Regions from separate parts of the Amycolatopsis sp. La24 genome, predicted to be linked through region 1. Evidence: riboswitches for the same ligand, from Rfam matches in the RefSeq annotation. Region 1 holds a riboswitch; the other holds the start of a gene.

Region 1 (5,721 bases):
GCAGCCGCCGGGGTCAGCATCGACGCCGGTGACCAGGCCGTCGAGCTGCTCAAGCCACACGCTGAGCGGGCGACGAGGCCCGAGGTGCGCGGCGGGGTCGGCGGCTTCGCCGGGCTCTTCTCGCTCAAGCTCGACAAGTGGAAAGAGCCGATCCTCGCGTCGTCGACCGACGGCGTCGGCACCAAGATCGCGGTCGCGCAGGCGCTCGACAAGCACGACACGGTCGGCATCGACCTGGTCGCGATGGTCGTCGACGACCTGGTCGTCACCGGGGCCGAGCCGCTGTTCCTCCAGGACTACATCGCGGTCGGCAAGGTCGTGCCGGAGAAGATCGCGGCGCTGGTCGGCGGCATCGCCGAGGGCTGTGTCCAGGCGGGCTGCGCGCTGCTCGGCGGCGAGACGGCCGAGCACCCCGGGCTGATGGGCGAGCACGACTACGACCTGTCGGCCACCGGCGTCGGCGCGGTCGAGGCGTCCGCGCTGCTCTCGCCGGAGAAGGTCCGCCCCGGTGACGTCGTCATCGCGATGGGCTCGTCCGGCCTGCACTCCAACGGCTACTCGCTGGCCCGGCACGTGCTGCTGGACATCGCGCGGATGCCGCTGGACGGGCACGTCGAGGAGTTCGGCCGCACCCTCGGCGAGGAGCTGCTCGAGCCCACCAAGATCTACGCGAAGGACTGCCTCGCGCTGGTCGCCGAGACCGAGGTGCGCACGTTCGCGCACATCACCGGCGGCGGCCTCGAGGCCAACCTCGCGCGCGTGATGCCGCGCGGCCTCGTCGCCAAGCTCGAACGCGGCACGTGGACGCCCGCTCCGGTGTTCGCGCTGATCGGGCAGCGCGGCAAGGTCGAGCGCGCGGAGCTGGAGAAGACGTTCAACATGGGCGTCGGCATGGTCGCGATCGTGTCCGCCGAGGACGTCGACCGGGCGCTGGCGGTGCTCACCGCGCGGCACGTGCCCGCGTGGATCCTCGGCGACATCCAGCCCGCCGAAGACCCGGACGGCCCGCGCGCGGTGCTGTCCGGCGACCACCCGCGGTTCTGAAAGCCGCTTGCCTCGTCTTGAGACACTGAGGACATGGCGGAGGACGTACGCGTCGGCGCCCGGTTCGTGATCCCGGGCGCCGAACTGCGAGAGCGCTTCTCCCGATCCTCGGGACCGGGCGGACAAGGCGTGAACACGACGGACTCGCGCGTCGAGCTGTCGTTCGACGTCGCGGGCTCCGCCGTGATCCCGCCCGCGCTGAAGGAACGCATCACGGCCCGCCTCGGCACCCGCCTGGTCGGCGGAGTGCTCACCATCGCGGCCAGCGAATACCGCTCCCAGCTGATGAACCGCGACGCGGCCCGGGAGCGGCTCGCCGATGTGCTGGCGAAGGCGTCCGCGCCGCCGCCGGCCAAACGACGTCCCACCAAGCCGTCGCGAGGCTCGAAGGAACGCCGTCTGGCCGCGAAGAAACGCCGCAGCGACGTAAAACGCGGCCGCGGCGGGCGGTACGACGACTAGCTCAGCGACAGGTGCACGCACTCACCCGCGACCTGGTACCCAGCGCGCCGGTACACCGTCCCGATCCCCACATCGCCCGGCGTGAGGAATGCTGTCCGTGCACCGCGTTCGTGGGTTAAGCGCGTGAGGTGCGCGGTGATCGCCGCCGCGATGCCTTGGCCTCGGTGTTCTGCGGCTACGGCGATGCCGACGATTTCCGTTGCGCCGGAGACGATGTCCAGTGCGATTCCGCCGCCCACAACGGTTTCGCCGTGTTCGGCCAGGACGGTCAGGTAGTCGCGGTTGCGTTCGACATCGGCGTCCGACACGTCGGGCGACTCGCCGAAAGCGACGTTCTGCACGGACCGCAGGCGGCGGAACTCGTCGTCGGACGACGGTTCGCGCAGCTGAATGTGTTCTGGCGCAACACAATCGACGAGGTCTTCGGTGTCGCAGGTCATCACCGGCACGCGTCGTTCAAGCGTGAATCCGGCGGCGACGAGCGCTGCCTCGGCGTGGGGAGCGGCGTCGGTGAAGAACTCCAGCCGGGGCAGGAGATTTCGTTGCCGGTAAGCGGAAATCAGGAGAGCGATCTCGGCGGACGAAGGGTTCGCGCCGTCGTCGGGGATGGCGTAGTTCGCCATCGGATGAGAGCTGTCCTTGGCGAAAGTCGCCAGGAACGGGCCGATTCGCTCGGTTTCGCGGCCGATCGGTGCGGTCGCGCGGACGTATGCCTGAAGGGCGGACATCTCTGGTGGAAGCCTTTCGCGAAGAAGGAATGCGCGGGCAGCACAACAACTGGCAACCCCACGCCGGGCGCGCAGGCCGAACAGCTCAGGCCAGGCGGCCGGGGCGGGCCGTGGCGGAGCACATAGGCATTCCTTCGTCCGAAACGAACTTCCCGTTCATCGTCTCAGACCCGGCAAGCGAATTAACGGTTCAGCGCGGCGCGGGCCTGGTCCACGATCTGGGCCAGGTGCACGCCCCGGCGGACATCGCAGGGATGCGTGGTCGTTCCGCACGACACCATCGCGGCGAAGTCGTCCAGCAGCGCGGTGTACGCGTCGTTCGCCGTGCCGGTGCGGCCCAGCGTGCGGAGGCCGTGTTCGCCGAAGACCGAATACTCGACCACCGTCGGCTGGACCGGCAGGCGCAGGCTGAGCGTTGCGGTGCTCGTGATGCCGCCCTCGTGTTCGAGCAGCAGTTGCCACAGGTCTTCGGGACCGCGGTGTGCGGCGAGGACGTTGGTGATCGGGCCGAGGGCGGCGTCGAGCAGGTCGAACGCGTGCGGGCCGATGTCGGCGAGCGCGCCGCCGGCCGGATCCTGTCGCCAGGCCGAGGTCGCGTATTTGCCGCTGAGCAGTGCGCCCGACAGCCAGTGCACGCTGCCGCCTCGCCAGCCGCCGGCGGCAGTGACGCCGTCCAGCCAATCGCGCGTTTGCTGCGCGAACCGCAGCGTCAGCATCACCAGCGAAGCGACGCCAGCGGACGTCACGGCGTCCGCGAGACGCTGCGCCGTGGCCAGGTCGGGGGCGATCGGTTTCTCCAGGATCAGGTGCTTGCCCGCCTCCGCGGCCCGGGTCGCCAGCTCGGCCTGCACGGTCGGCGGCACGGCGAACGCGAGCGCGTCGACCTGCTCGAACAGCTCGTCCAGATCGCTGGTGGGCACGGCGTCGTAGGCCTGCGCCAGCGCGGTGGCGGCCTCCGGCCTTCGGCTCCACACCGCACTGAGCACGGTCCCCGGATGGTCCGCGAGCCCGGGGGCGTGCACCGTGGTGGCCCACGGTCCGGTTCCTACGAGGCCGACGCGCAGCTGGTCCTGTCCCACGCCCGGAAGTGTAGGTGTGTCCGCGGTCGCTTCCGGCGCGGCCTGCGGTGCGTTAACGTCGACAAGTTCTTCGCCACGAACGGGGGAAGCCGGTGAGAATCCGGCGCTGGCCCGCAACCGTGAGCGGCCCCGCGAGGGACCGCGAGCCGGATCGCCCGTCGTGGTCCGATCGATGCGAGGTACATCTGACATGCGGTTCGTGCACGCGCGGCACTGGGGGCGAGTCCTCGCCGGCTGCGCTCTTCTCGTCGCTACCGGTCTCGGCGGTGCTTCTTCCGCCTCGGCCACCACGCCCGGCAAGGGCACCGACGGCTACTGCCAGGACGACAACGGCGTCACGGTGATCGTCGATTTCCAGGGGCTTGGCGGGGAAACCCTCATCCGGTGCGCGCCGGGCAAGCAGGAAAACGGCGTCACCGCACTGCAAAACGCCGGCTTCGAAATCACCGGCGCGGGCAAGTACGGCCTGGCCGTGATGTGCAAGATCGAGAGCAAGCCCGCGGATCAGACCTGCACCGGCATGCCGCCGGAGAAGGCGTCGTGGAGCTTCTGGACCGCCACCAACGGCGGCAAATGGCAGTCGGCGCAGGTCGGTGCGCAGAGCTGGAAGCCGCCCGCCGGAGCATTCGAGGGCTGGTCGTTCGCGATCGGCAAGTCCTACACCGAGTATCCGCCGCCGCGCACCGAACCGGTGCGCAAGGCCAATGCGCCCGCGCAGGCTCCGGCGTCCACTTCGGACAGCGGGTTCTCGTGGGGACTGGTGATCGGCATCGTGGTCGTCGTGCTGCTCGTGGTGGCCGGGACGGTCGTCGCGGTGCGCCGCAGGCGTGCTGGGCAGTAGTCCGCGAGCGCTCCATCCCGGCGCGTGGTGGGTGTGGGCGCTCGCGCTCGCCGTCGCCGCGAGCCGGACTACGAATCCGGTGCTGCTCGCTCTGGTGATCGCGGTGGCCGGGTTCGTCGTGGTGCTCCGCCGCGGCGACGCGCCGTGGGCGCTGGCGTTCCGGATGTACGCCTGGATCGCCGCGGTGATCCTGGCATCGCGCGTGCTGTTCCGGATCCTGATCGGCGGCGAGGACGGCGGCCACATCCTGTTCACGCTGCCGACCATCCCGTTGCCGAGCGTCGCGGCCGGCATTCAGCTCCTCGGCCCCACCTCGGCCGAGGAGCTGCTCGGCGGGCTTTACGACGGGCTCCGGCTGGCGACGATCGTGCTCTGCGTCGGCGCCGCGAACGCGTTGGCGAACCCGAAACGCCTGCTCAAGGCGGTACCCGGGGCGCTGTATGAGGTGGGAACGGCGGTGACCGTCGCGCTGTCGGTGGCCCCGCAGCTGGTCGAGAGCGTGCAGCGGGTGCGTCGCGCGCGGCGGCTGCGCTCCGGGAAGACGCGCGGCTTCCGGTTCGTGAAGGGGATTTTCGTGCCGGTGCTCGCTGACGCCATGGACCGGTCGCTGCAACTCGCGGCGGCCATGGATTCGCGCGGCTACGGGCGGCGCGGCTACCTCTCCCCGCGCGTCCGGATGCTGATCGCGACCTGCGTGCTGGCCGGTTTGGTGGGTGTCGCGGTCGGGGTTTACGGCGTGCTCGACGGGTCCGCGTCGTGGCTTGGCGTGCCGATGCTCATCGCCGGTCTGGTGCTGGCCGCTGCCGGATTCGTCCTCGGCGGACGGCAGATCCGCCGCACGACCTACCGGCCCGATCCGTGGCGGCTGCCGGAAACGCTGGTCGCGCTGTGCGGCGTCGCGACCGCGGTGCTCGTGCTGCTCGCCGACCCGGTTTCGCTCACCACCCCGGCCAGCCCGCTGACCTGGCCGGAGCTGCCGCTGCTGCCGGCCGTCGCGGTGCTGATCAGTGTGCTGCCCGCTTGGTTCGCGCCGCGTCCGGCGCTGGTGTCGGAGGTCGCCCGATGATCGAGTTTTCGCACGTCAGCGTCACGTACGACGGGGCGGACCGGCCGGTGCTCCGGGACGTCGACCTCACGATCGAGGAGGGCGAACTCTGCCTCGTCGCCGGCCGTACCGGGGTCGGCAAGTCGACCTTGCTCGGTGCGGTCAACGGCTTGGTCCCGCATTTCACCGGCGGCACGCTGGCCGGCCGGGTCAAGGTCGGCGGGCTCGACACCGCGACGCATCCGCCGCGCGAACTGGCGTCGGTCGTCGGCGTGGTCGGACAGGATCCGCTGGCCGGTTTCGTCACCGACACCGTCGAGGAAGAACTCGCGTACGCGATGGAGCAGCTCGCTGTCGCGCCGGACGTGATGCGCAAACGCGTCGAGGAAACCCTTGATCTGCTGGGCATCGCTGAACTCCGCGACCGTCCACTTCGGACGCTCTCCGGCGGGCAGCAGCAACGCGTCGCGATCGGCGCGGTGCTCACGGCGCACCCGAGCGTGCTGGTGCTGGACGAACCGA
Region 2 (5,721 bases), on a different contig from region 1:
GGGCGGGGTGGTCGGCGCGACAGCGGGCACGCTGACGTTCATGGTCGGCGGCCGGTCCGAAGCCTTCATCGCCGCGGAACCGTATCTGCACCGGATGGGCGCGAAGTTCGTCTACTGCGGAGACTCCGGGGCCGGGCAAGCAGCGAAGATCTGCAACAACATGATCCTCGGCGTTTCGATGATCGCGGTGAGCGAGGCGTTCGCGCTCGGCCAGGCACTGGGGCTCACCGACCAGGCGCTGTTCGACGTCGCGTCGACCGCGTCCGGCCAATGCTGGGCACTCACCACGAACTGCCCCGTGCCCGGCCCGGTTCCCGCCAGCCCGGCGAACCGCGGATACGAAGGCGGCTTCGCCAGCGGCCTGATGCTGAAAGACCTTCGCTTGGCCCAAGCCGCCGCCGAGGCCGTCGACGTCCGCACCGCACTGGGCAAACACGCGACCGACCTTTACACCGAGTTCGTCGCCGAAGACGGCCCTGGCCGCGATTTCTCCGCCATCGTCACCACCCTCCGGGAGAACGGAACCGCATGACCGAGACCATCACCGTCGACCGCCCGGCCCCGCGCGTCGCGCAGATCACGCTCAACCGCCCCAAGGCGCTGAACGCGTTGAACCTGCAGACCATGCGCGAACTCACCGAAGCCGCTGCCGACCTCGACCGTTCCGCCGACGTCGGCGCGATCGTGCTCACCGGCTCGGACCGCGCGTTCGCCGCGGGCGCGGACATCAAGGAAATGGCCCCGCGCACGTACAGCGAAATGCACGCCGAGGACTGGTTCGCCGGCTGGGACGCGCTCACCCGAGTCCGCACCCCGCTGATCGCCGCGGTCGCCGGCCACGCACTGGGCGGCGGCTGCGAACTCGCGATGATGTGCGACCTGCTGCTCGCCGCGGACACCGCGCGCTTCGGCCAGCCCGAAATCACCCTCGGCGTCATCCCAGGCATGGGCGGTTCACAGCGGCTGACCCGCGCGATCGGCAAGGCGAAAGCGATGGACCTGATCCTCACCGGACGCACCCTGAACGCCGAAGAAGCCGAGCGCGCCGGGCTGGTGTCACGGGTCGTTCTGGCGGCGGACCTGCTCGCCGAGGCGATCTCCGTCGCCGAGAAGATCGGGTCCATGTCGTTCGTCGCCGCGACGACGGCCAAGGAGGCGGTGAACCGGGTGTTCGAGTCCACGCTGGCCGAAGGCGTCTTGTTCGAGCGGCGGGTGTTCCACGCGCTGTTCGCGACGCACGACCAGAAGGAAGGGATGGCGGCGTTCGCGGAGAAGCGGGCGGCGGAGTTCAAGCACGCCTGACAGCGTCCGTACGACTGGGCGCTGGTGGCGGGGCCGCCGCGCCTGTGGAGCGCGGCAAGACCCCGGTGTTCACGCCGATCTTCATTTCGGCGCGGATCGCCGGCTGGACCGCGCACATCAGAACAGTTCGCCGCCAATAGCCCGAACTGCCCGTCGAACACCTGCAACGGCAAACCGCAGCGCGCGATCGTCCGCTCGTGATCGCGCGGGCTCGAGCGCGGGGGGAGGAAAAGGCGAGCGTGGGCGGCTAGAGTGGTGGCGCAGCTGGTTCGATCCCCGTGAGTGCCATGGCGGGGATCGAGGCAAGAGGGAACCCGGTGCGAATCCGGGACTGCCCCGCAGCGGTGAGCAGGAACGACCGCCGTCAGTCTCCGCGGAGACAGCACTGAGCCCGGCCGGGCTTGGGAAGCGACGGCCAGTAGGAACCCGGCGCACGCCGGAACGCCCGCGAGTCCGAAGACCTGCCCGCTGTGCACCCGGCAACCGCGGGGTGCAGGCCGTGACCTCGCGGGTTGGGTCGTCGCCGGAATCGGGGCCGGGTGCCGGTCACCGGTTCGGCATGCCCTCCCGCAGGTCCACGCGGACTCGCGAAGGAGAGCCCCGTGACCCAGACCATTCCGACCAGCCGTGCGACCGTGTACGGCTATCCCCGCCAGGGCGCCCAGCGGGAGCTGAAGAAAGCGATCGAGTCCTACTGGAGCGGGCGCAGCGACGCCGATGCCCTGCTCTCGGCCGCCCGTGATCTGCGGCTGAGGAACCTGGTCGAGCTGCGCGAGGCCGGTGTCGACGAGATCCCGAGCAACTACTTCTCGTTCTACGACCACGTGCTTGACACCGCGTGCCTGCTGGGCGCGGTCCCCGAGCGGCACCTCGCGGCCGTCCCGGACGCGACGACCCCGGCCGGTGAGCTGGACCGGTACTTCGCCATGGCGCGCGGCACCGCGGACGCGCCGCCGCTGGAGATGACGAAGTGGTTCGACACGAACTATCACTACCTGGTGCCGGAGCTGGGGCCGGACACCCGGTTCGCGCTGAATCTGGCGAAGCCGCTGACCGAGTTCGCCGAGGCGCTGGACCAAGGCGTCACGACCCGGCCGGTGCTCGTCGGACCGGTCACCTTCCTGCTGTTGGCCAAGGACCCGACCGGCACCGAGGGCTTCCGGCCCCTGGACCTGCTCGACCGGATCGTGCCGCTGTACGCCGACCTGTTGCGGCAGCTGCGCGAAGCCGGCGCGGAGTGGGTTCAGCTCGACGAGCCCGCTCTTGTGACCGACCAGCCGGCCGACGTGCTGGCCAAGGTCGCCGAAACCTACGAAACGCTGGCCGCGGGGGAGATCCGTCCGAAGATCCTCGTCGCCTCGTACTTCGACCGGCTCGGCGAGGCGCTGCCGGTGCTGGCCTCGTCGCCGGTCGAGGGCCTGGCCCTGGACTTCACCAACAACGCGGCGGCCAACCTGGACGACCTCGCCGCTGCGGGCGGCATCGAGAACAAGCGCCTCGTCGCGGGCGTGGTCAACGGGCGCAACATCTGGGCCGCCGACCTGCCCGCCGCGCTGGGCACCCTGGGCACGCTGCTCGGGCTGGCCGGTTCGGTGGACGTCGCCGCGTCCTGCTCGCTGCTGCACGTGCCGCTGGACGTCACGCTCGAAACCGGTCTCGACCCCGAGATCGCGGGCTGGCTCTCGTTCGCCCGGCAGAAACTCGACGAGATCGTCGCCCTGCGCCGCGGCCTGACCGAGGGCCGCGCCGCGATCGGCAACGTCCTCCACATCAACGAGAGCCGTCTGGCCTCGCGCGCGGCGTCGCCGATCGTGCGGGTGCCCGCGGTCCGCGAGCGGGTCGCCGGTGTCACCGACGCCGACCTGCACCGCGCCAGTCCGTACGGGAAGCGCCGTCAGGCCCAGCAGGACCGGATCCACCTGCCCCAGCTGCCGACGACGACCATCGGCTCGTTCCCGCAGACGCAGGAGTTGCGCAAGGCCCGCGCGGCTCTGCGCAAGGGCGAACTGGACCAGGAAGCCTACGCCGAGGCGATGCGCGCCGAGATCCGCGCGGTCATCGCCGAGCAGGAGCGGATCGGCCTGGACGTGCTGGTGCACGGCGAGCCGGAGCGCAACGACATGGTGCAGTACTTCGGCGAGCAGCTCACCGGGTTCCTGGCCACCCAGCACGGCTGGGTCCAGTCCTACGGCACCCGCTACGTCCGGCCGCCGCTGATCGTCGGCGACGTGGCGCGTCCCGAGCCGATGACCGTCGAGTGGTCCGCCTACGCCCAGAGCCAGACCGAACGGCCGGTCAAGGGCATGCTGACCGGCCCGGTCACGATGCTGGCGTGGTCGTTCGTGCGGGACGACCAGCCCGAGGGCGACACCGCCCGCCAGGTCGCGCTCGCGCTGCGCGACGAGGTGCTGGACCTGGAGCGCGCGGGCATCTCGATCATCCAGGTCGACGAGCCCGCACTGCGCGAAACCCTCCCGCTGCGCACCGGGGAACGCGCCGCCTACCTGGACTGGGCCGTCGCGTCGTTCCAGCTGTCCACCTCGGGAGTGCGGGACGACACCCAGGTTCACACCCACATGTGCTACGCCGAGTTCGGCGACGTGCTGCAGGCCATCATCGACATGGACGCCGACGTGATCAGCCTGGAGGCGGCCCGCTCGAACATGGCCATCGTCGCGGGTCTCGCCGAGGCCGGCTATCCCAACGAGGCGGGCCCCGGGGTGTGGGACATCCACTCGCCGCGCGTCCCGTCCGTCGAGGAGATCGCCGGGCACCTGCGCACCGCCGTCGCGGCGTTCCCCGCCGAGCGGCTGTGGGTCAATCCCGACTGCGGGCTCAAGACCCGCGGCTACCCCGAGGTGCGGGCCACCCTCGCGAACCTGGTCGAGGCGACCGGTCGGCTGAGGGCGCGCCCGTGACGAGCGGGCAGCTTTCGCCGCGGCGGGCGGTCTTTCCGCCCGCCGCGGTTCCCGCGCAGCGGACCGTGCCCTTGCGCACGGTCCGGGACCGGCTGGCCGCGGGCACGCCGGTGCTTTCGCTGGAGTTCATGCCGCCGCGCGCGACCGACGACGCGGACCGGATCTGGCAGAACGTGCGCAGGCTGGAGTCGCTGCGCCCGGGTTTCGTGTCGGTGACCTACGGCGCCGGCGGGTCGACCCGCGACAACACCGTCGCGGTCGCCTCGCGGATCGCCCGGGACACCACGATGTTGCCGGTGGCGCATCTGACCGCGGTCGGCCATTCGGTCGGGGAGCTGCGGTCGTTCGTCGGCGCGCTGGCCGACGCCGGGGTCGTCAATGTGCTGGCGCTGCGGGGAGACCCGCCGGGCGACGTCAGCGGCGAGTGGGTTCGCCATCCGGAAGGCCTGGCGTACGCGAGCGAACTCGTCCGGCTGCTGCGGGATCACGGCGATTTCTGTGTCGGCGTGGCAGCCTTCCCGCACGGGCATCCGCGCTCGGCGAGCGTCGAGGACGACACCGCGCGTTTCGTCGCGAAGTGCCGGGAGGGTGCGGATTACGCGATCACGCAGATGTTCTTCGACGCCGACGACTACCTGCGGCTGCGGGACCGGGTCGTCGCGGCGGGGTGCGAGACGCCGATCATCGCCGCGCTGATGCCGGTCACGACGATGCGGACCATCGCGCGCTCGGAGCAGCTGTCCGGCGCGCCGTTCCGGGCGCGGCTGGCGGCTCGGTTCGCCGCCGTCGCGGACGATCCCCGAGCCGTGCGTGCGCTCGGCATCGAACAGGCGATCCTGTTGTCGCGACGGTTGCTGTCCGAAGGGGTGCCGGGGCTGCACTTCATCACGTTCAACTTCGCTCGAGCCACCGCGGAGGTCGTCGCCGAACTCGCAGTGCCCTCGTAATGCCCCCGAAACCGCGCCGGATCCAGGTCGACGGGGCCGAACTGGTCGTGCTCACCGGCGCCGCCTACGAGAGCCTGGCGGGTCAGCGTCGCCAGGCGGGTGCGCAAGGGGCCCGCGTGCGCGCGTTGCGCACGCAGCTCGAGCAGCTCAGTTCGTTCGTCGATCAGATCGAGCGCGCCGCGGCCGCTCTGCCCGAATGCCCGCCCGCGTTGTGCGCGGAGTGCGAGCAGGGCGGCAGCGGGTGCGCGCGGGCGGCGCTGGCCGCGCAACTGGCGAAACGCCCCGGCCGCGGCGGAAACCGCGAGTCTTGACCCGCGCTCCGCGGAATCTTGCTGTTGTGAAAGGAAAAACAATGCTCGAAGAGTTCGGCGTGCGGACATGACGATCGATCGGTCGCCGCTGCCCGGGCTGGACCGCCCCGCTCCCGTCACGAGGCCGGATGTCGGTCCGCTGAAGGTGATGGGCGTCCTCAACGCCACCCCGGACTCGTTCTGGTCCGGCAGCCGGTACGAAGCCGCCGAGCGGGCCGTCGCGGCCGGACAGGAGATGTTCGC

What was found. A riboswitch is a leader RNA that binds a small molecule or an ion and turns the genes downstream of it on or off. The one in region 1 is predicted to bind cobalamin.
Region 2: it holds a riboswitch for cobalamin, as region 1 does, so the genes downstream of both, metE (5-methyltetrahydropteroyltriglutamate--homocysteine S-methyltransferase) here and PUT80_RS18175 (hypothetical protein) in region 1, are expected to answer to the same signal.

Annotation. Positions count from the first base shown of each region.
Region 1 is NZ_JARACH010000017.1:78,544-84,264, reverse strand. It holds gene purM (phosphoribosylformylglycinamidine cyclo-ligase) at 1-1,044, shown strand, start outside; gene arfB (alternative ribosome rescue aminoacyl-tRNA hydrolase ArfB) at 1,078-1,506, shown strand; gene PUT80_RS18185 (GNAT family N-acetyltransferase) at 1,503-2,234, opposite strand; gene PUT80_RS18180 (Gfo/Idh/MocA family oxidoreductase) at 2,417-3,313, opposite strand; cobalamin riboswitch at 3,361-3,491, shown strand; gene PUT80_RS18175 (hypothetical protein) at 3,504-4,154, shown strand; gene PUT80_RS18170 (CbiQ family ECF transporter T component) at 4,141-5,220, shown strand; gene PUT80_RS18165 (ABC transporter ATP-binding protein) at 5,217-5,721, shown strand, end outside.
Region 2 is NZ_JARACH010000026.1:94,845-100,565, reverse strand. It holds gene mmsB (3-hydroxyisobutyrate dehydrogenase) at 1-532, shown strand, start outside; gene PUT80_RS24250 (enoyl-CoA hydratase) at 529-1,302, shown strand; cobalamin riboswitch at 1,566-1,786, shown strand; gene metE (5-methyltetrahydropteroyltriglutamate--homocysteine S-methyltransferase) at 1,905-4,220, shown strand; gene PUT80_RS24240 (methylenetetrahydrofolate reductase) at 4,292-5,167, shown strand; gene PUT80_RS24235 (hypothetical protein) at 5,167-5,478, shown strand; gene folP (dihydropteroate synthase) at 5,546-5,721, shown strand, end outside.